Regions from separate parts of the Enterobacter sp. UPMP2052 genome, predicted to be linked through region 2. Evidence: predicted binding sites of a transcription regulator. Region 2 holds the regulator's gene; each other region holds the start of a gene.
The links. Region 2 encodes PurR, which represses purine synthesis genes. Its sites were predicted from a motif close to CANGCAAACGTTTGCNTG; they were not measured.
Positions count from the first base shown of each region.

Region 1 (4,665 bases), on a different contig from region 2:
TCTGCGCATTTTTGCCCAGCACGTTACCCGCCTCGGGCTGCCACGGGCTCACGCCGCCCGTCACTTTTTGCGCGCTCAAATCCCACTCGGTATTCGGGCTGTTAAAAGCCATGTTGTTCAGCTGCAGGCGGTCTGCCTGGAAAGGCAGCGGCGCGGGCTGCGGGGAGAGGTTCAACGTCCCGTCAAACAGGGTAATAGTGTCCATATGCAGCGGATCGGTAATTTGACGGCTGCTCAGACCAATATCGACCGTTTTGGCGACCAGCGTGGCGGGTTTGCCATCGCGCCCGAAGGTGACGTTTTTCAGAACGATGTGGGAAGGCGATGAAAAGCGGTGATCCATCTGGTCGAAATTGAGTTCGTAGGCGGTATTTTCCGTTACCCAACTGCTGGCCTGCGACGCGCCCCAGCGTGTCTGAAGCAGAAAATAGAATGCCAGCACTACAATAAGCAGGGCCACCAAAAGATAGACAAGTAGCTTTCCAATAAATTTCATGGTCTTCCATCCCGTGAAACGCACATAGAGGAGTTATGCACGATTTATGCGCAATCCTCAAGGCGGGAATGGTGTAAAGAGATGTCACGGCAGGCGTTGACAGCCTGCCGTGATGGCGATCAGTTCTTTTCAGGCGGGAACACAAGGTTTAGAACGATAGCGGTGATCCCCCCGGCGGCGATGCCGGAAGAGAGCAGGTTTTTCACCCAGTCAGGGGCAAACTGCAGGATCAGCGGCTGCTGAGAGACGCCAAGACCGACGGCCAGCGACAGGGCGATAATCATAATTGCGCGGCGGTTCAGCGGCTCGCGCGAGACGATACGCACGCCGGACGCCGCAATGGTGCCGAACATCACCAGCGTTGCGCCGCCAAGCACTGGCTCAGGGATGTGCTGCACAAAGCCGCTTACCGCCGGGAACAGACCGAGCACGATCAGCATCAGGGCGACCACAAAACCCACGTAGCGGCTGGCAACGCCGGTCAGCTGGATCACGCCGTTGTTCTGGCCGAAGCAGGAGTTCGGGAAGGTGTTGAACACCGCCGAGACGAACGAGTTCAGGCCGTTCGCCAGCACGCCGCCTTTAAGACGCTTCATGTACAGCGGGCCGGAGACCGGCTGCTCGGAGACGTCGGAGGTGGCCGTAATGTCGCCGATGGTTTCGAGCGAGGTGATCATAAAGACCAGCATCAGCGGCAGCAGCAGACCCCAGTCAATGCCCAGGCCGTAGTACAGCGGGGTGGGGACTGTAATGAGCGCCGCATTGGCAGGGGCGGTGTTCTCCGGCAGCATGCCCAGCGCCCACGCCATCAGGTAGCCAGCCGCCATCGCAATCACCAGCGATGCCACGCGCAGATACGGGTTACGCTGACGGTTGAGCAGAATGATAATCGCCAGCACGATGCCTGCCAGCAGCAGGTTTTTCGGTGCGCCAAAGGTGTGGTCGTTCATCGCCGCATAGCCACCGCCGATGGACGTCAGGCCAACCTGAATCAGCGACAGGCCGATAATCATCACCACCACGCCGGAAACCAGCGGCGTGATCACCCGGCGCGCCAGGTGCAGCACGCGGGAGATGACCATCTCCGTGCAGCTTGCCAGCATCAGCGTGCCGAACAGTGCTGCCATCATCGTCGGGACGTCCGCACCGCCGGTTTTCAGTGCCGTACCGCCCATGATCAGCGGGGCCACAAAGTTAAAACTGGTGCCCTGAATCGACAGCAGCCCGGACCCTACCGGACCCCACGCTTTAATTTGAATAATGGAGGCGACACCGGAGGCGAACAGGGACATGCTGATGATGTGCTGAGTATCCTGAGCCGGTAAACCGAGCGCCTGGCAAATCAATAACGCAGGGGTGATCACCGCCACGAACATTGCCAGCAGGTGCTGACACGCGGCGAACAGCGTTTGAGGCAGCGGCGGGCGGTCCTCAAGGCGGTAGATCAGTTCACTGTTTTGCTTCTGCGCAATCGGTTGCGCATCAGGAGACTCTATGGTGTTAACGGACATCGGCGGCAATCCCACGGTGGAAAAGCGGGCATTTTATCTGACCAGTTGGTAAAAGCAAACGATTGCATTTAGAAATTTTTCTGAGGGGGATTCTGTGGCGTTTTCAGGCGTTGGAGTAGCGCTCGGTTTCAGGCATCCAGCGTTCGATAAGCGCGGCCGCCTGCTCGGGGTAGCGTTCATGAATATGGCGGGCGAGGCGCTGAACTTCGGGGATCATGGCCTGATCGCGCATTAAATCCGCCACCTTAAACTCGGCGTTGCCGGTCTGACGCGTGCCCAGCAATTCGCCCGGCCCGCGGATTTCCAGGTCTTTTTGCGCAATCACGAAACCATCGTTGCTGTCGCGTAAGACCTGCAGACGCATCTGCGCGGTTTTGGACAGCGGCGCTTTATAAAGCAGAACGCAGTGGGAGGCCACCGCGCCGCGGCCAACGCGCCCGCGCAGCTGGTGGAGTTGCGCAAGACCCAGGCGTTCCGGGTTTTCAACGATCATCAGGCTGGCGTTTGGCACGTCCACGCCCACTTCGATGACCGTTGTGGCAATCAGAAGATGCAGCTCGCCCTGTTTAAAGGCCTGCATGACCGCCTGCTTCTCGGCGGGCTTCATACGCCCGTGCACCAGACCAACATTCAGCTCCGGTAGCGCCAGCTTAAGCTCTTCCCAGGTGGCTTCTGCGGCCTGCGCTTCAAGCAGGTCAGACTCTTCGATCAGCGTACACACCCAGTAGGCCTGACGCCCTTCCTGCATGCAGGCGTTGCGCACGCGGTCGATAATATCGCTGCGACGCGTGTCCGGGATGGCTACCGTCGTCACCGGCGTGCGGCCCGGCGGCAGCTCGTCAATGGTAGAGGTATCGAGATCGGCGTAGGCGGTCATCGCCAGCGTGCGCGGGATAGGCGTGGCGGTCATGATCAGCTGATGCGGATGGTAGCCCTGTTGCAGCCCCTTTTCCCACAGCGCCAGACGCTGATGCACGCCAAAGCGGTGCTGTTCATCGATGATCACCAGCGCCAGACTGTTAAACTGGACCTGTTCCTGGAAGATGGCGTGGGTGCCAACAATCATCTGTACCTGGCCGCTGGCAATCGCCTCCTGCTGCGCAAGACGGGCTTTGCCCTTTTGCTTGCCGGCCAGCCAGCCCACCTCAACCCCAAGCGGGGCGAACCAGGCGCGGAAGTTATTGGCGTGCTGTTCGGCCAGCAGTTCGGTCGGTGCCATCAGTGCCACCTGCTTGCCGTGGGCAATGGCGCGCAATGCGGCCAGCGCGGCAACCAGCGTTTTACCGGAACCGACGTCGCCCTGAACCAGACGCATCATCGGCACGTCGAGTGCCATATCGCGCTCAATTTCGGCGGTGACACGCGCCTGTGCGCCTGTCGGCTTAAACGGCAGCGAGGCCAGAAGCTTATCTTTGAGCTCATCACGCTGGCTTAACGGCTGGGCGTGGAAGCGCTGCGCTCCCGCACGCAGGGCCAGCATGCTCAGGTTGTGAGCCAGTAATTCCTCAAGGATAAGCCGCCGCTGGGCGGGATGCGTGCCGCTTTCTAAATCAATGAGCTGGAGCGTCGGTGGCGGACGGTGCAGGGTACGCAGCGCCTCCGGCAGGCTCATCATGCCCTGCGCCAGCTCCGGCGGCAGTAACTCGGCGATGGCACAGGTATTAAGCAGCTCAAGCGCCTGATCGGTCAGCTTGCGCAGCGTCGCTTGCTTGATCCCTTCGGTCGTTGGGTAGACCGGTGTGAGCGTCTCCTGCAGCTCCGGCATGCTGAGGTCGCCCTGTACGCGGTATTCGGGGTGGATCATCTCTGCGCCGTATTTACCGCGTTTGGCTTCGCCATAAGCCAGCACCCGCCTTCCGGTAGCAAGGCTGTTTTTCATCGCCGCGTTGAAGTTGAAAAAGCGCATGGTGAGAATGCCGGTGCCGTCGCTGATTTGACAGGTCATCATTCGACGTCCGCCAAACGTGATGTTGCAGTTCAGCACTTCGCCCTCAACGGTGGCGTAAATTGCGGGCAGGAGATCGCCAATTTTGTACAGCTGGGTGCGGTCTTCATACCGCAGGGGGAGGTGAAGCAGGAGATCCTGCACGGTGTGCAGGCCAATTTTTGCCAGCTTACCGCTTTGCGCCGCGCCCACGCCCGTCAGGCTGTTGAGCGGGATGGCATCCAGCAGGCGGCCTTTCATCGGTTATCCTGCGTACTGCATGGTAGACCACCACTCGGCATCGGCTTCAATTTCGCCCTGCGCGTTGACGTGGGGGTAAGGTAATTTTTTCTGTTTCGCCACGCGGGCCAGCACCGGATAGCCCCCTTCAAACAGCAGTCGCTGCTGTTCTTCTTCCGGCAGCATGCTGCTGCTGCGCGCGTACATTCCGGCGTTCTGACGCTGGCGCTGTGCTTCATACAGGATCAGCGCGGAGGCAACGGAGACGTTGAGGGACTGTACCATGCCGATCATCGGGATGATGATATCCCGATCCGCCAGATCCAGCGCTTCCTGGCTGATCCCGGTTTTCTCCTGACCCATCAGAATGCAGGTCGGGCGGGTGTAGTCGATCTCGCGAAAATCTACGGCTTTATCGGACAGGTTGGTCGCAAGCACCTGCATGCCACGGCCCTTAAGATGGGATACGGCATCGCCTATTGTCTGGTGAGATT
Region 1 is NZ_JBSKJR010000004.1:147,581-152,245, reverse strand. Features, by position in the region: gene ACWKX3_RS14290 (AsmA family protein) at 1-496, opposite strand, end outside; gene ACWKX3_RS14285 (nucleobase:cation symporter-2 family protein) at 616-2,007, opposite strand; gene recG (ATP-dependent DNA helicase RecG) at 2,111-4,192, opposite strand; gene trmH (tRNA (guanosine(18)-2'-O)-methyltransferase TrmH) at 4,196-4,665, opposite strand, start outside.
Region 1: a site for PurR is predicted at 2,059-2,076, ahead of ACWKX3_RS14285 (nucleobase:cation symporter-2 family protein). Genes of this name have one in related genera too.

Region 2 (4,665 bases):
ACGGCTGATCACGTTGGCGTGTACGTCGGCAATGGAAAATTCATTCAGTCTCCGCGTAGCGGCCAGGATATCCAGATCACCTCTCTCAGCGAAGATTACTGGGTACGCCACTACGTTGGCGCGCGCCGGGTCATGACGCCGAAAACCGTCCGCTAGCCCCTGCCCTGCTACCGTCGTAGCAGGGTAAGCTCCTCTTTTGCATACCCTTTTAATCTGCTACTCTATCCTTGTTGTCTGTAGGGTTATTGGCAACGTATAAAACAATAAGGAGAGAAGCAATGTCGTTCGAATTACCTGCACTACCGTATGCAAAAGACGCCCTGGCACCGCACATTTCTGCGGAAACCCTGGAGTACCATTACGGCAAACACCACCAGACCTACGTCACCAACCTCAACAACCTGATCAAAGGCACCGAGTTTGAAGGCAAAACGCTGGAAGAGATCGTGCGTAGCTCAGAGGGTGGCGTGTTCAACAATGCCGCTCAGGTGTGGAACCACACCTTCTACTGGCACTGCCTGGCACCAAATGCGGGCGGAGAACCTGTTGGTGAACTGGCCGAGGCGATCAACGCGGCGTTTGGCAGCTTCGCGGACTTTAAAGCGAAATTTACCGACGCTGCGGTGAAAAACTTTGGTTCCGGCTGGACATGGCTGGTGAAAGAGGCCAACGGCAAGCTGGCTATCGTGTCGACGTCTAACGCTGGTACACCGCTGACCACCAGCGCCACGCCGCTGATGACGGTGGACGTGTGGGAACACGCCTACTACATCGACTACCGTAACGCGCGCCCTAACTATCTGGAGCACTTCTGGGCGCTGGTTAACTGGGAATTCGTGGCGAAGAACTTCGCCGGGTAAGAGACACGCAGAAGGGTTCGCCCTTCTGCGTTTATTCTATTTTGCAGCGCAGGCCGCTTCAGGCTGTTTTCGCCCGGACATCAGTACAAGCAGCAGGCCAAGCGCGGCCACAATCGCCCCCATCACGGGTACAAAGCCGTAACCCAGACCACCCGAGATCACCGCACCGCCCGCCGCAGCGCCCAGCGCATTCCCCAGGTTGAACGCCCCGATATTGACGGAAGATGAGAGCCCCGGCGCCTCATGAGCAACACGCATCACGCGCATTTGCAGTGGCGGTACCACGGCAAAGGTCGCCGCCCCCCAGACCACCATCGCAATCGCCGCCCCCACTTCAGTGCGCGCAAGCCACGGGATGGCCACCATAATCACAATCAGCAGGGTTAAAAAGCCTTTCAGCGTGCCGGTAACGGAACGGTCTGCCAGCTTCCCGCCAAGGTAATTGCCAATCGAGAAGCCCACGCCAATCAGCACCAGCATCGCGGTAATAAAGATCGGCGTAGCGTGAGTGATCTCATGCAGCACCGGTGAAATATAGGTATAGAGGGTAAACATCGCCCCGGCGCCCAGCACGGTGGTCAATAGCGCGGAAAGAACCTGAGGGCGCACCAGCACCGACAGCTCTTTGCGTACATCAGGGCGTTCTCCGGCGCTGCCCTTCGGCAGGGAGAAGAACAGTGCGGCCATCGCCACAACCCCAAGTGCGGCGGTGGCGAGGAACGACATGCGCCAGCCGATGACTTCACCGAGCCAGGTCGCCGCCGGTACGCCGCCAATATTGGCGATCGTCAGGCCCATAAACATGGTGGCGACCGCGCTGGCCTGCTTGTGTTTGGGAACCACGCTGGCGGCAACGACTGATCCCAGCCCGAAGAAAGCACCGTGGTTGAGGCTGGTCAGAATACGCGACAGCATCAGGGTGGTGTAGTCAGGCGAAATTGCGGAGAGCACATTGCCAAGCGTGAAGATCGCCATCAGGAAAATCAGCGCATTGCGACGCGCGCGGTGCGAGAGCAGCAGCGTCATCAGGGGTGCCCCCACCATCACGCCGATCGCATAGGCGCTGATCAGCATACCAGCCGCCGGTATTGAGACGTCTACGCCCCGCGCGATAACGGGCAGCAAGCCCATCGGGGAGAATTCAGTGGTGCCAATCCCAAAAGCGCCAATCGCCAGGGCCAGCAAGGGGAAATTGATTTTCATGCGTTAACTCCGGATGCCGTGTCGCGTCGTGACACAGAACAATGAAGCCAAAAGCATGACATCAATCACAAAAAATGAGAAGTTTACATTTTGGCAAAAGATTTTTGCCAGAGGGGTAACAATCAGGCGAGGATGTGGAGGGAGACGCCTCTCCCTCCGCGTGAATCAGTGCAGCGCAGCCGTTAAACCACCGGCCACAATCAATGCCAGCACAATAACGGTGGTAACCAGCGAAAACTTCAGATCGGAACTCATCAATTTTTCTCCTTTTAATCACCCCACGAAAAGTGAGCTTGCTCATTTTTACACAGTTCAGGTCAAAAATCTTCCTGGTTTTAACCTGATATCCACTTTTGCTCTTCCCCTTTTCATCAAGATAGGACAAAATTCCACGCTAAATTTATTAGCGTACCGGCCATTGACCCCCTCCTGACGTCCTGTGTCGTTTTCCCGGCGTGTCGCAATTCAAGATTGCGTAATAAGGGTGAGAGAAGGCAAACGTTTACCTTCATGATTATCAGGAGCTTAGGATATGGTCTGGAGTGACATTTAATGGCAACAATAAAAGACGTAGCAAAACGCGCAAACGTTTCCACTACAACCGTATCACATGTTATTAACAAAACTCGCTTTGTTGCTGAAGAGACGCGCAATGCCGTCTGGGCGGCGATCAAAGAGCTGCACTACTCCCCGAGTGCGGTAGCGCGTAGCCTCAAAGTGAATCACACCAAATCGATCGGTTTGCTGGCAACCAGTAGCGAAGCGGCCTATTTCGCAGAAATTATCGAAGCGGTGGAAAAAAACTGCTTCCAGAAAGGCTATACCCTGATTCTGGGCAACGCCTGGAACAACATTGAAAAACAGCGTGCCTACCTTTCAATGATGGCGCAAAAGCGCGTCGACGGCCTGCTGGTGATGTGTTCAGAATACCCGGAATCGGTGCTTTCCATGCTGGAAGAGTACCGTCACATCCCGATGGTGGTGATGGACTGGGGCGAAGCGCGCGCCGATTTCACCGACTCCGTGATTGATAACGCTTTTGAAGGCGGCTATATGGCGGGTCGTTATCTGGTAGAACGCGGGCATCGCGAGATTGGCGTTATTCCCGGCCCGCTTGAGCGCAACACCGGCGCAGGGCGTCTGGCTGGCTTTATGAAAGCGATGGAAGAAGCACTGATCACCGTGCCGGAAAACTGGATTGTGCAGGGCGACTTCGAGCCAGAATCGGGCTATCGCGCCATGCAGCAGATCGTCTCCCAGCAGCCTCGCCCGACCGCCGTCTTCTGCGGGGGCGATATTATGGCAATGGGTGCGCTCTGTGCGGCGGATGAACTGGGTCTGCGCGTGCCGCAGGACATTTCCGTGATCGGGTATGACAACGTGCGTAACGCCCGTTTCTTCACCCCGGCGCTGACCACCATCCACCAGCCGAAAGATTCGCTGGGCGAAACCGCTTTCAACATGCTGATGGACAGGATCGTTAACAAGCGTGAAGAATCGCAGTCTATTGAAGTCCACCCGCGTCTTGTTGAGCGCCGTTCCGTTGCGGATGGCCCTTTCCGCGACTACCGTCGCTAATGGTTAACGGGGCCAGCTACGCTGGCGCCCGTAGCCACTCCCGGTTCAGCGTTTCGCTGTCTCCCAGATAATCCAGCAGCCAGGCCATGGCAGGCGATACGTCGTTCTGCTGCCAGGTGAGGCAACAGGCTGCATCCGGGAACGGGTTTTCCAGCTGCAGGGCAACCCATTCACCGCTGTCGATCCTCGGACGTGCAAAGTGGACGGGCACCATCGCCACGCACAGGCCCGCCGTCAGGCAGGTGGCAGACGACTCCCAGTCAGGTGCCACCACGCGCCGCTGGTTGTCCAGCAGCCAGGTGATGCGTTTGGGCAGCGAGCGCGAGGTATCTTCCAGCACCAGCGACGGCCAGTTGCGCAACGTGTCGTCACTCAGCGGCCCTTCCAGCGCGGCCAAAGGATGATGGCTGGCGACCACGCAGGTCCAGCTCAGCATGCCCATATCCCGAAAAGCGTAACGTCCCCCAACGGGAATAGCCTGCGTCGCGCCGATAGCCATCTCAACCCTGCCGTCCGCCAGCGCATCCCAGACGCCGTTGAACACCTCCTGCGATACCCGCAGCTCAACGTCCGAGAAATGGCGATAGAAATCCACGATCATCTGCCGTGTGCGTTCGGGCTTCACAATGTTGTCTACCGCAATGGAGAGATGGCCCCGCCAGCCGTTGGCGATCTGTTGGCACTGCTCGCGGGTGATCTGCATTTTTTTGATGACAGAACGTCCCTCCTTGAGAAACCACGCCCCCGCAGGCGTTAACACCACGTCGCGGTGCCGACGCTCAAACAGCGGCACCGCCAGCCACTCCTCCAGCTGGCGCACGGTATAACTGACCGCAGAGGGAACCCGATGCAGTTCCTGCGCGGCTCCGGTAAAACTGCCGTTACGCGCCACGGCGTCTACAACTTCAAGAGAATAATCAGACCACATTTTCTGCCTGCAAAAAATTTGAATGCACTTACCAAATATTAGCGTTTCACAAGCCGCTTTGCACTCCCTACACTCTGCGCCAATTAACACCTGCCT
Region 2 is NZ_JBSKJR010000001.1:1,390,864-1,395,528, forward strand. Features, by position in the region: gene ACWKX3_RS06415 (C40 family peptidase) at 1-156, shown strand, start outside; gene sodB (superoxide dismutase [Fe]) at 279-860, shown strand; gene ACWKX3_RS06425 (MFS transporter) at 897-2,063, opposite strand; gene cydH (cytochrome bd-I oxidase subunit CydH) at 2,229-2,318, opposite strand; gene purR (HTH-type transcriptional repressor PurR) at 2,616-3,641, shown strand; gene punR (DNA-binding transcriptional activator PunR) at 3,658-4,569, opposite strand.

Region 3 (4,665 bases), 220 kb from region 2:
GCTTTCCCAGGTTTCCTGCAAAATTTCACTGATACGCTCTTTATCTTCTTTAGCGCCACCGATAACCGACAGGTTGTTCGCGGTCGCATAACGCACCGTTACGGGATTCTCATTATCAGGAAAATTTTCGTCAATACGGCGGGATAGCTCGCCTGCCAGTGCATCAAGCGCGCCGGCAGGCAGAACGGTGGTTTTGGCAATGGTGACTTCAATACGCATAAATGCCCCCTGTGTAATATACTGTGCATTTATACAGGTATATTGGTGTTTTGACAACACGGGGGCGGGGTTTTTTAGCGTTTGACGGTCCACTGCACGGTTTCACCCGCGAGGAACGGGATCAGCGTGTCATCCGTAAGCGCGATCGCCTCTTCAACCTGGCTCGCTTTGCGTTCCAGCTCAATGAAGGTCTCATTGACCGGCAGGCCGTAGAAACGGGGGCCATTCAGGGAACAGAACGCCTCGAAATGCTCAAGGGCATTCATCTCTTCGAATACGGTGGCATAGCTCGCCAGGGCGGTAGGGGCGTTAAAACAGCCTGCGCAGCCGCAGCTTGCCTCTTTACGGTGGCGGGCATGCGGCGCGGAGTCGGTGCCGAGGAATGCGCGGGAGAACCCGCTGGCAACCAGCTCACGCAGCGCCTGCTGGTGGATGTTGCGCTTGAGGATCGGCAGGCAATAGAGGTGAGGGCGTACGCCACCGACCAGCATGTGGTTGCGGTTGAACATCAGATGCTGAGGCGTGATGGTGGCGGCAATCAGCTCATTGCCGTCACGGACATACTCTGCCGCATCTTTGGTGGTGATGTGCTCAAACACCACTTTCAGCGCGGGCAGGCGCTGGCGCAGCGGCTCCATCACCGTCTCGATAAACCGGGCTTCGCGGTCGAAAATATCGATATCCGCATGGGTCACTTCACCGTGCACCAGCAGCGGCATGCCCAGCTTCTGCATGCGTTCCAGCACCGGCATGATGGCATCAATGCTGGTCACGCCGTGGCTGGAGTTGGTGGTGGCATTCGCCGGGTAAAGTTTAGCGGCCGTGAACACCCCTTCGTTAAACCCGCGCTCCACTTCGTTCGGATCGAGAGAATCCGTGAGATAGCAGGTCATCAATGGCGTGAAATCATGTCCTGCCGGGACCGCATCCATAATGCGCTGGCGATAGGCGATGGCTGCATCGACGGTGGTAACGGGCGGAACCAGGTTTGGCATGACAATCGCGCGGCCATAAATTTCGCTGGTATACGGCACGACGGTTTTGAGCATATCGCCATCACGCAGATGGATATGCCAGTCGTCAGGGCGGCGGATTTTAAGAACCTGGGATTGTGCAGTCATGGAAGCTCCGGCTTGAAAAGAATCAGTCATAAGAGGGCTGTTTTTGCCGGACACAAATCATAAGCGGAAACGTTTTCGTTTGCACACTTTTCCGTAAAAAAAAGGGCGCCTGAGCGCCCTGATGTTAATCGGTGAAAGGAATAATAATTTCGCCGGGTTTTACCTCAATGCCCTTGGCATACTTTTTAGCAAGCGACTCGCCCTTGCTCTTGTCCTCGCTGAGAACGTAGGCCGGCTGCTGGTTGAAGTAGTTGCGCAGCGACTGATTCAGATACGGCATGAGCGTCTGCAGCACCGGCTTCATCTTATCCGGTGAGACAACCGCATCGACCACTTCCATCTCCTGGAGGAAAATCGCCCCTTTCTCTTTATTAAAGACCGGCAGCGCCTTCAGTTTGAGTTTGATATTGGCTTTCTGATTACCAAAGAGGGAGGTCATGTCCAGATTAGCGTCCCCGGAAAGGGTGACTTTATTCGGCTCTTCACGTCCGATCTGGCTGACGAGATTGCTGAGGACGATGTGTGCATCGGCGAGGCCCGGCACACCAATGTCTTTGGAAAAGTTGTTATGTTTTTCCAGCGCCTGATTGATTTCCTGCTCACTGACGGTGTATTGGGTAAGCTGATTGCAGCCTACCAGCAGACCACTGACAATCAACGCAGCGGCAATAACAATTTTCTTCATAGTGTTCCTCAACGAAAAATCGGCGCTTCTGTCCTGTGGCGTCAGTATGTCAGTGTGAAATGGCAGAAACCAGCAGAAAAAACTGATAAGCGCGGCGGGAGGGGCCTCCCGCCGACGTGAGGTATTACGCGCCAGGCTCGAGCATGCCGCTCGCGCTGCGCTTCTGGCTGAACTGCCACCACAGGGCAATGAAGGTGATAAACCCCACCACGCCGAGCATGACCCAGGGCAGTTCCGGCTGGCTCATCGCTTTGCCCGCATCGAACAGCCAGCCACCGCCCGCATAGCCCAGCGCACCACCCAGCGCCAGGCCCAGACGGCTGAACCCCATATAGCTGCCGCGCGCCCGTGCATCCGCCAGCGAGGCGCTAAGGGTTTCACGGGCCGGTTCGGCGATAACAGAGCCGATGTAGAACGTGCAGATAAGCGTAAACAGCTGCTGAAGCGAGCTCACTAAACCGATGGGCATCATGCTCAGCGTCATGATCAGCAGACCCGCCATCAGGCGGTGCTCAAGACGAAAGCGCCGTTCACTCCAGCGGGCAATCGGATAGAGCAGCGTGAGCGACAGGCAGGCTTCAATGGCGTACATCCATTTGACCGCGGTCGGCGTACCGGCGATGTCATTCACCATGATCGGTAGCATCAGCATCACCTGAACCGCCAGCATGTAGTAGCCGGTCAGGGTTAATACATAGGTCACAAAACGCTTATCGCTCAGCACGCGCCCAAGCCCTTCCCGCACCGGCGCTTTCACCGTCGACAGTTTCCACGCGGGCAGATACAGCCCGTTAAACAGCGCACACAGGATAAAGAGCACGGCACCGGTCGCGCAGACCAGACGGAAGTCATACTGCAACAACCAGCTTCCCAGCAGCGCACCCACAACCGCGCCGGCGCTGTCCTGCATCATCAGAATGGAGAAGAAACGCCCCCGGTGCTGTGGACGAATTAACTTCACCACCAGCGCGGTACGCGGCGGGTCGAACAACGTGCCGCCAATGCCGGACAGGAAGCAGGAGAACCACAGCACCCACGGCTCATGGGCGATGGCCATCGTGGCAAAGCCTGCCGCGCGTAGCAGCATGCCGGTGACGATCATTGGTTTTGCGCCAAAGCGGTCGGCGATAGCACCGCCAAACACGCCTAACCCTTGCTGAACAAGCTGGCGTAATCCCAGCGCAATACCGACCATTAATGCCGCCCAGCCCATTTGATCGACAAAACGGATCGATATCAGGGGAAACACGACAAAAAAGCCGAGCACGACCAGCATGTTATCGACGAGCAGGAAATATTTACCCAGGCTCCTGGCCTGTGATACGCGGGACATTTTCCCTCCAGGGAAAATAAGAAGGTGAGCACGCTAACATTCTGCGGTGTCGCCGCGCGTTTTCCCACCCCCGGGCGTGACAATATTTTTTTATCAAAAAGGTGCTTTGATAGAGAGTTCTCATCGAAAGTTGTGAAAAGAGGTAAAAATGGTATGTCACTGTTTTCACAGACGGCACTGCCGCAGGTATAGTAAAGCTAACAGGTAGAGCAGAAGCGACGGGAAGGAGTGGTATCGATGTTTGGCTATCGCAGTAACGTGCCAAAAGTGCGTCTGACAACGGACAGGCTGGTTGTTCGTCTGGTGCACGAGCGTGATGCCTGGCGTCTGGCGGATTATTACGCCGAGAATCGCCAGTTTTTAAAACCCTGGGAACCCGTTCGGGATGAAAGCCATTGCTACCCTTCCGGCTGGCAGGCGCGGCTCAGTATGATCGCGGAATTTCACAAGCAGGGGAGCGCATTTTATTTCGCGCTGCTGGATCCTGATGAAAAAGAGATTATCGGCATCGCCAACTTCTCTAACGTGGTGCGCGGGTCGTTTCACGCCTGCTATCTCGGCTACTCCATCGGCCAGAAATGGCAGGGGCAGGGACTGATGTACGAAGCGTTAACGGCGGCAATCCGGTATATGCAGCGCACGCAGCATATCCATCGCATTATGGCGAACTACATGCCCCACAATCAGCGCAGCGGTAGCCTGCTGGCGCGGTTAGGGTTTGAAAAAGAAGGGTACGCCAAAGACTATTTGTTGATCGACGGTGAGTGGCAGGATCACGTCCTGACGGCGCTCACGGCTCAGGACTGGACGGCGGGTCGTTAAGGAGAAAAGATGAAATATCAGTTGAACGGTGCCGAAGCGCGCGTCATTGGATGCTTGCTGGAAAAGCAGGTTACCACCCCGGAACAGTATCCGCTGTCGGTCAATGCCGTGACCATGGCCTGCAATCAGAAGACCAACCGTGAACCGGTGATGAATCTCGGGGAACATGAGGTGCAGGATTGCCTGGATGCGCTGGTCAAGCGCCACTACCTGCGAACGGTGAGTGGTTTCGGCAACCGCGTGACCAAATATGAGCAGCGCTTTTGCAACTCCGAATTTGGCGATTTGAAACTGAGCGCGGCAGAAGTGGCGGTGATTACCACGCTGTTGCTGCGCGGAGCGCAAACGCCGGGGGAACTGCGCACGCGCGCAGCGCGGATGCATGAGTTCCGCGATATGCAGGAGGTTGAGCAGACGCTCGAAGGGCTGGTCTCACGTGAAGACGGGCCATACGTGGTACGCCTGCCGCGTGAGCCGGGCAAGCG
Region 3 is NZ_JBSKJR010000001.1:1,610,217-1,614,881, reverse strand. Features, by position in the region: gene dinI (DNA damage-inducible protein I) at 1-219, opposite strand, end outside; gene pyrC (dihydroorotase) at 294-1,340, opposite strand; gene ACWKX3_RS07545 (lipoprotein) at 1,465-2,025, opposite strand; gene mdtH (multidrug efflux MFS transporter MdtH) at 2,150-3,358, opposite strand; gene rimJ (ribosomal protein S5-alanine N-acetyltransferase) at 3,596-4,180, shown strand; gene ACWKX3_RS07530 (YceH family protein) at 4,190-4,665, shown strand, end outside.
Region 3: a site for PurR is predicted at 1,403-1,420, ahead of pyrC (dihydroorotase). Genes of this name have one in related genera too.

Region 4 (4,665 bases), 710 kb from region 2:
CCTTGGCTGAACAACGGCGAGCTGGACTGGCGCGAAGGGGCGACGGCTTCTCTCGACGCGAACGTCATCGCGACGTTTGAACAGCCATTCTCGCCACACGGCGGCACCAAAGTGCTGAGCGGCAACCTGGGCCGCGCGGTGATGAAGACCTCCGCCGTACCGGAAGAGAACCAGATTATCGAAGCGCCAGCCGTGGTGTTTGAAAGCCAGCATGACGTATTGCCTGCTTTCGATGCCGGTCTTCTGGATAAGGATTGCGTCGTGGTGGTCCGTCATCAGGGGCCAAAAGCGAACGGCATGCCAGAATTGCATAAACTTATGCCGCCGCTTGGTGTATTATTGGACCGCCGTTTCAAAATTGCGTTAGTGACCGATGGACGCCTCTCCGGGGCATCAGGTAAAGTACCTTCAGCGATCCACGTGACCCCGGAAGCCTACGACGGCGGCCTGCTGGCGAAGGTCCGTGATGGCGACATCATTCGCGTTAACGGCCAGACGGGTGAGTTAACCCTGCTGGTGGATGAGGCCGAGCTGGCGGCACGTAAGCCGCATATTCCTGACCTGAGCGCGTCGCGCGTGGGCACCGGGCGTGAAATGTTTGGCGCGCTGCGTGAGAAACTTTCCGGCGCGGAGCAGGGCGCAACCTGTATTACGTTTTAAGACGACTTGATTTTAACGATCTGGCGAGAGAAGACTCTGATGAAAAACTGGAAAACAAGTGCAGAAGCAATCCTGACAACAGGCCCGGTAGTGCCGGTTATCGTGGTGAACAAACTGGAGCACGCCGTTCCGATGGCGAAAGCGCTGGTTGCAGGCGGTGTTCGTGTTCTGGAAGTGACGCTGCGTACCGCATGTGCGATGGACGCGATCCGCGCTATCGCCAAAGAGGTGCCGGATGCCATCATTGGCGCGGGTACCGTGCTGAACGCGCAGCAGCTGGCGGACGTTACCGAAGCGGGCGCACAGTTTGCCATCAGCCCGGGCCTGACTGAGCCACTGCTGAAAGCGGCAACCGAAGGCACCATCCCACTGATCCCGGGCATCAGCACCGTTTCTGAACTGATGCTGGGCATGGACTACGGTCTGAAAGAGTTTAAATTCTTCCCGGCGGAAGCCAACGGCGGCACCAAAGCGCTGCAGGCAATTGCAGGCCCATTCTCACAGGTTCGCTTCTGCCCGACCGGCGGTATCTCACCGGCGAACTACCGTGACTACCTGGCGCTGAAAAGCGTGCTGTGCATCGGCGGTTCCTGGCTGGTTCCGGCGGATGCGCTGGAAGCAGGAGACTGGGATCGCATCACGAAGCTTGCTCGCGAAGCGGTTGAAGGCGCGAAGCAGTAAACTATCCGCCGTAAGAAAAACGGGCCAGATGGCCCGTTTTTTTATCCCGTCACCTTCACGTTAGCTGCGGCTGTTTTCGCTCTCGCGACCGCATCCTCCACGTCCTGACCGGTGGCTAACGCCACGCCTAACCGACGCGTTCCGTCGATGTCTGGCTTACCAAACAGGCGCACCTGCAAACCGGCACCCACAGCGTTCTCGACGTTATCAAACGTGACGTTCTGGCTGGTTAACTGCGGCAGGATCACCGCTGACGCGGCCGGGCCGTACTGACGGATGCCGCCAACCGGCAGGCCGAGGAAAGCCCGCACGTGCAGGGCGAATTCGGAAAGATCCTGTGAAATCAGGGTTACCATCCCGGTATCGTGCGGACGCGGGGAGACTTCACTGAAAATCACCTCGTCACCGCAGACGAACAGTTCCACGCCAAACAGCCCGTATCCGCCGAGCGCCAGCACCGTCTTGCGGGCGATCTCCTGCGCGCGTTCCAGCGCCAGAGCGCTCATTCGCTGCGGCTGCCAGGATTCACGGTAATCGCCATCTTCCTGGCGATGACCGATCGGATCGCAGAAGTGTACACCGTCTGCGGCACTGATGGTCAGCAGGGTGATCTCGAAATCAAACTTCACCACGCCCTCGACAATCACGCGTCCGGCCCCTGCGCGGCCACCCTGTTGCGCATAATCCCAGGCGCTATCCAGCTGTAAGCTGTCACGGATAAAACTCTGACCTTTCCCTGAGGAGCTCATCACCGGCTTAATGATGCACGGGTAGCCAATCTCCTCAACGGCCTGCAGAAAACCGGCTTTGTCGCCAGCAAAACGGTAGCTGGAGGTGGGGAGTTGCAACTCTTCTGCCGCCAGGCGACGAATGCCCTCGCGGTTCATGGTCAGTTTCGCGGCGTTTGCGCTGGGTACGACGCGCTGGCCTTCCTGCTCAAGCGCGACCAGCGTATCGGTGGCGATGGCTTCGATTTCAGGCACCACATAATGCGGTTCTTCTTTGGCAATCAGCGCGCGCAGGGCCTCGCCGTCCAGCATGTTAATCACATAAGAACGATGCGCGACATGCATGGCCGGCGCGTCCGGATAACGATCAACAGCAATCACCTCAACGCCTAAACGCTGGCACTCGATGGCGACTTCTTTACCCAGTTCACCCGATCCCAGCAGCATTACGCGCGTCGCTGCCGGACGCAGCGCGGTTCCTAAACGTGTCATAACTATCCCCCTGAAAAAGTTGCGCGCAGTATAAACGAAAACGTTTGCGTCTGTCTTGTCAGGGGCAAAGGTGACAGGCAAGAAATTTGCGCTTCTTTAGTGCCAACAGACATTTCCTGACGTCCACTCGCTTAGGCTGTGAAGCATGTTCACCATTAAGCGAGAGAAATCATGTCAGGTTGGTTGAATCAATTGCAATCCATGCTGGGTCAAAAAACGTCCTCTTCGGGGACGGGCGAGCAGGGGCTCAGTAAACTTCTGGTTCCCGGTGCGCTGGGCGGGCTGGCAGGGCTACTGGTCGCGAACAAATCCTCGCGCAAGCTGCTGACCAAATACGGCACTGGCGCGCTGCTTGCGGGCGGCGGGGCCATCGCCGGCTCCGTGCTGTGGAACAAATACAAAGATAAGGTGCGTACCGCGCATAACGATGAGCCGCACTATGGTGAGCATACCTCGCCGCTGGATATTCGTACGGAACGGCTGATTCTGGCGCTGGTGTTCGCCGCGAAGAGCGACGGACATATCGACGACCAGGAGCGCACGGCAATTGAACAACAGCTGAGCGAGGCGGGCGTCGAAGCACAGGGCAGGGCGCTGGTGGCGAAGGCCATCGAACAGCCGCTTGACCCGCAGCGACTGGCCCAGAGCGTTAAAAATGAAGAGGAGGCGCTTGAACTCTATTTCCTGAGCTGCGCGGCTATCGATATCGATCACTTTATGGAGCGGAGCTACCTTAATGCGCTGGGCGATGCCCTGAAGATCCCTCAGGACGTGCGGGAAGGCATCGAGAAGGATATTCAGCAGCAAAAACAGGCCCTGGCGGGCTAATGCTTTCCTAAACTGGCCATGTTTCGCTTGCATCATGCGTGTGTTTTGCCAACCTTATAGGGTGTAAAACTCAAAAGTAAAACGAACATGCCACCGAAAGCCCGACGCACTGCTTACGCGATCACCACGCATGGAGATACGCGTATTGACCACTATTACTGGCTGCGGGACGATACGCGCTCGCAGCCGGATGTCCTCGACTATCTGCACGAGGAAAATGACTATGGCCGTAAGGTCATGGCCAGCCAGCAGGCGCTGCAGGATCGTTTGCTGAACGAAATGGTGCAACGTGTCCCGCAGCGCGATATTTCCGCGCCCTGGACTAAAAATGGCTATCGCTATCGCCATGTCTATGAGCCTGGCAACGAGTATGCTATCTACCAGCGTCAGTCCGTGCTCAGCGCCGAGTGGGATGAGTGGGACATCTTGCTGGATGCCAACAAGCGTGCGGCCCACAGCGAGTTTTATACATTAGGCGGCATGTCCATCTCGCCGGATAACGCCATTATGGCGCTGGCGGAAGATTATCTCTCGCGCCGTCAGTACGGCCTGCGCTTTCGCAATCTGGAAACCGGAAACTGGTATCCGGAAATGCTGGACAACGTCTCGCCGGACTTTGTCTGGGCGAACGATTCCGAAACGGTCTACTACGTAAAAAAACATGCCTCCACGCTGCTGCCTTACCAGGTCTGGCGGCATACGGTGGGCACCTCGTCTGCCGACGACGAACTGGTGTATGAAGAAAAAGATGAGACGTATTATGTCAGCCTGCATAAAACATCGTCCCGCCACTATGTGATCATCTACCTGGCCAGTGCGACCACCTCGGAAGTACTCTTGCTTGATGCGGAACTTCCCGACGCGCAGCCGCTTTGCTTCCTGCCTCGCCGCAAAGATCACGAATACAGCCTCGATCATTTCCAGCACAGCTTTTACCTCCGCTCCAACCGTGAAGGTAAGAACTTCGGGTTGTATAAAACCAAGGTGCGCGACGAGCGCAAATGGGAAGTGCTTATTCCCGCGCGTGAACAGGTCATGCTCGAGGGCTTTACCCTGTTTACCGACTGGCTGGTGGTGGAGGAGCGCCAGCGCGGGCTGACCAGCATCCGGCAGATCAACCGTAAAACGCGGGAAGTGGTGGGTATCGCCTTTGACGATCCGGCCTATGTGACCTGGATTGGTTTTAACCCTGAACCTGAATCGTCGCGGCTGCGCTATGGGTATTCGTCAATGACCACCCCTGATACGCTGTTTGAGCTGGACATGGACACCGGGC
Region 4 is NZ_JBSKJR010000001.1:681,140-685,804, forward strand. Features, by position in the region: gene edd (phosphogluconate dehydratase) at 1-660, shown strand, start outside; gene kdgA (bifunctional 4-hydroxy-2-oxoglutarate aldolase/2-dehydro-3-deoxy-phosphogluconate aldolase) at 700-1,341, shown strand; gene purT (formate-dependent phosphoribosylglycinamide formyltransferase) at 1,383-2,561, opposite strand; gene ACWKX3_RS03095 (tellurite resistance TerB family protein) at 2,733-3,389, shown strand; gene ptrB (oligopeptidase B) at 3,477-4,665, shown strand, end outside.
Region 4: a site for PurR is predicted at 2,595-2,612, ahead of purT (formate-dependent phosphoribosylglycinamide formyltransferase). Genes of this name have one in related genera too.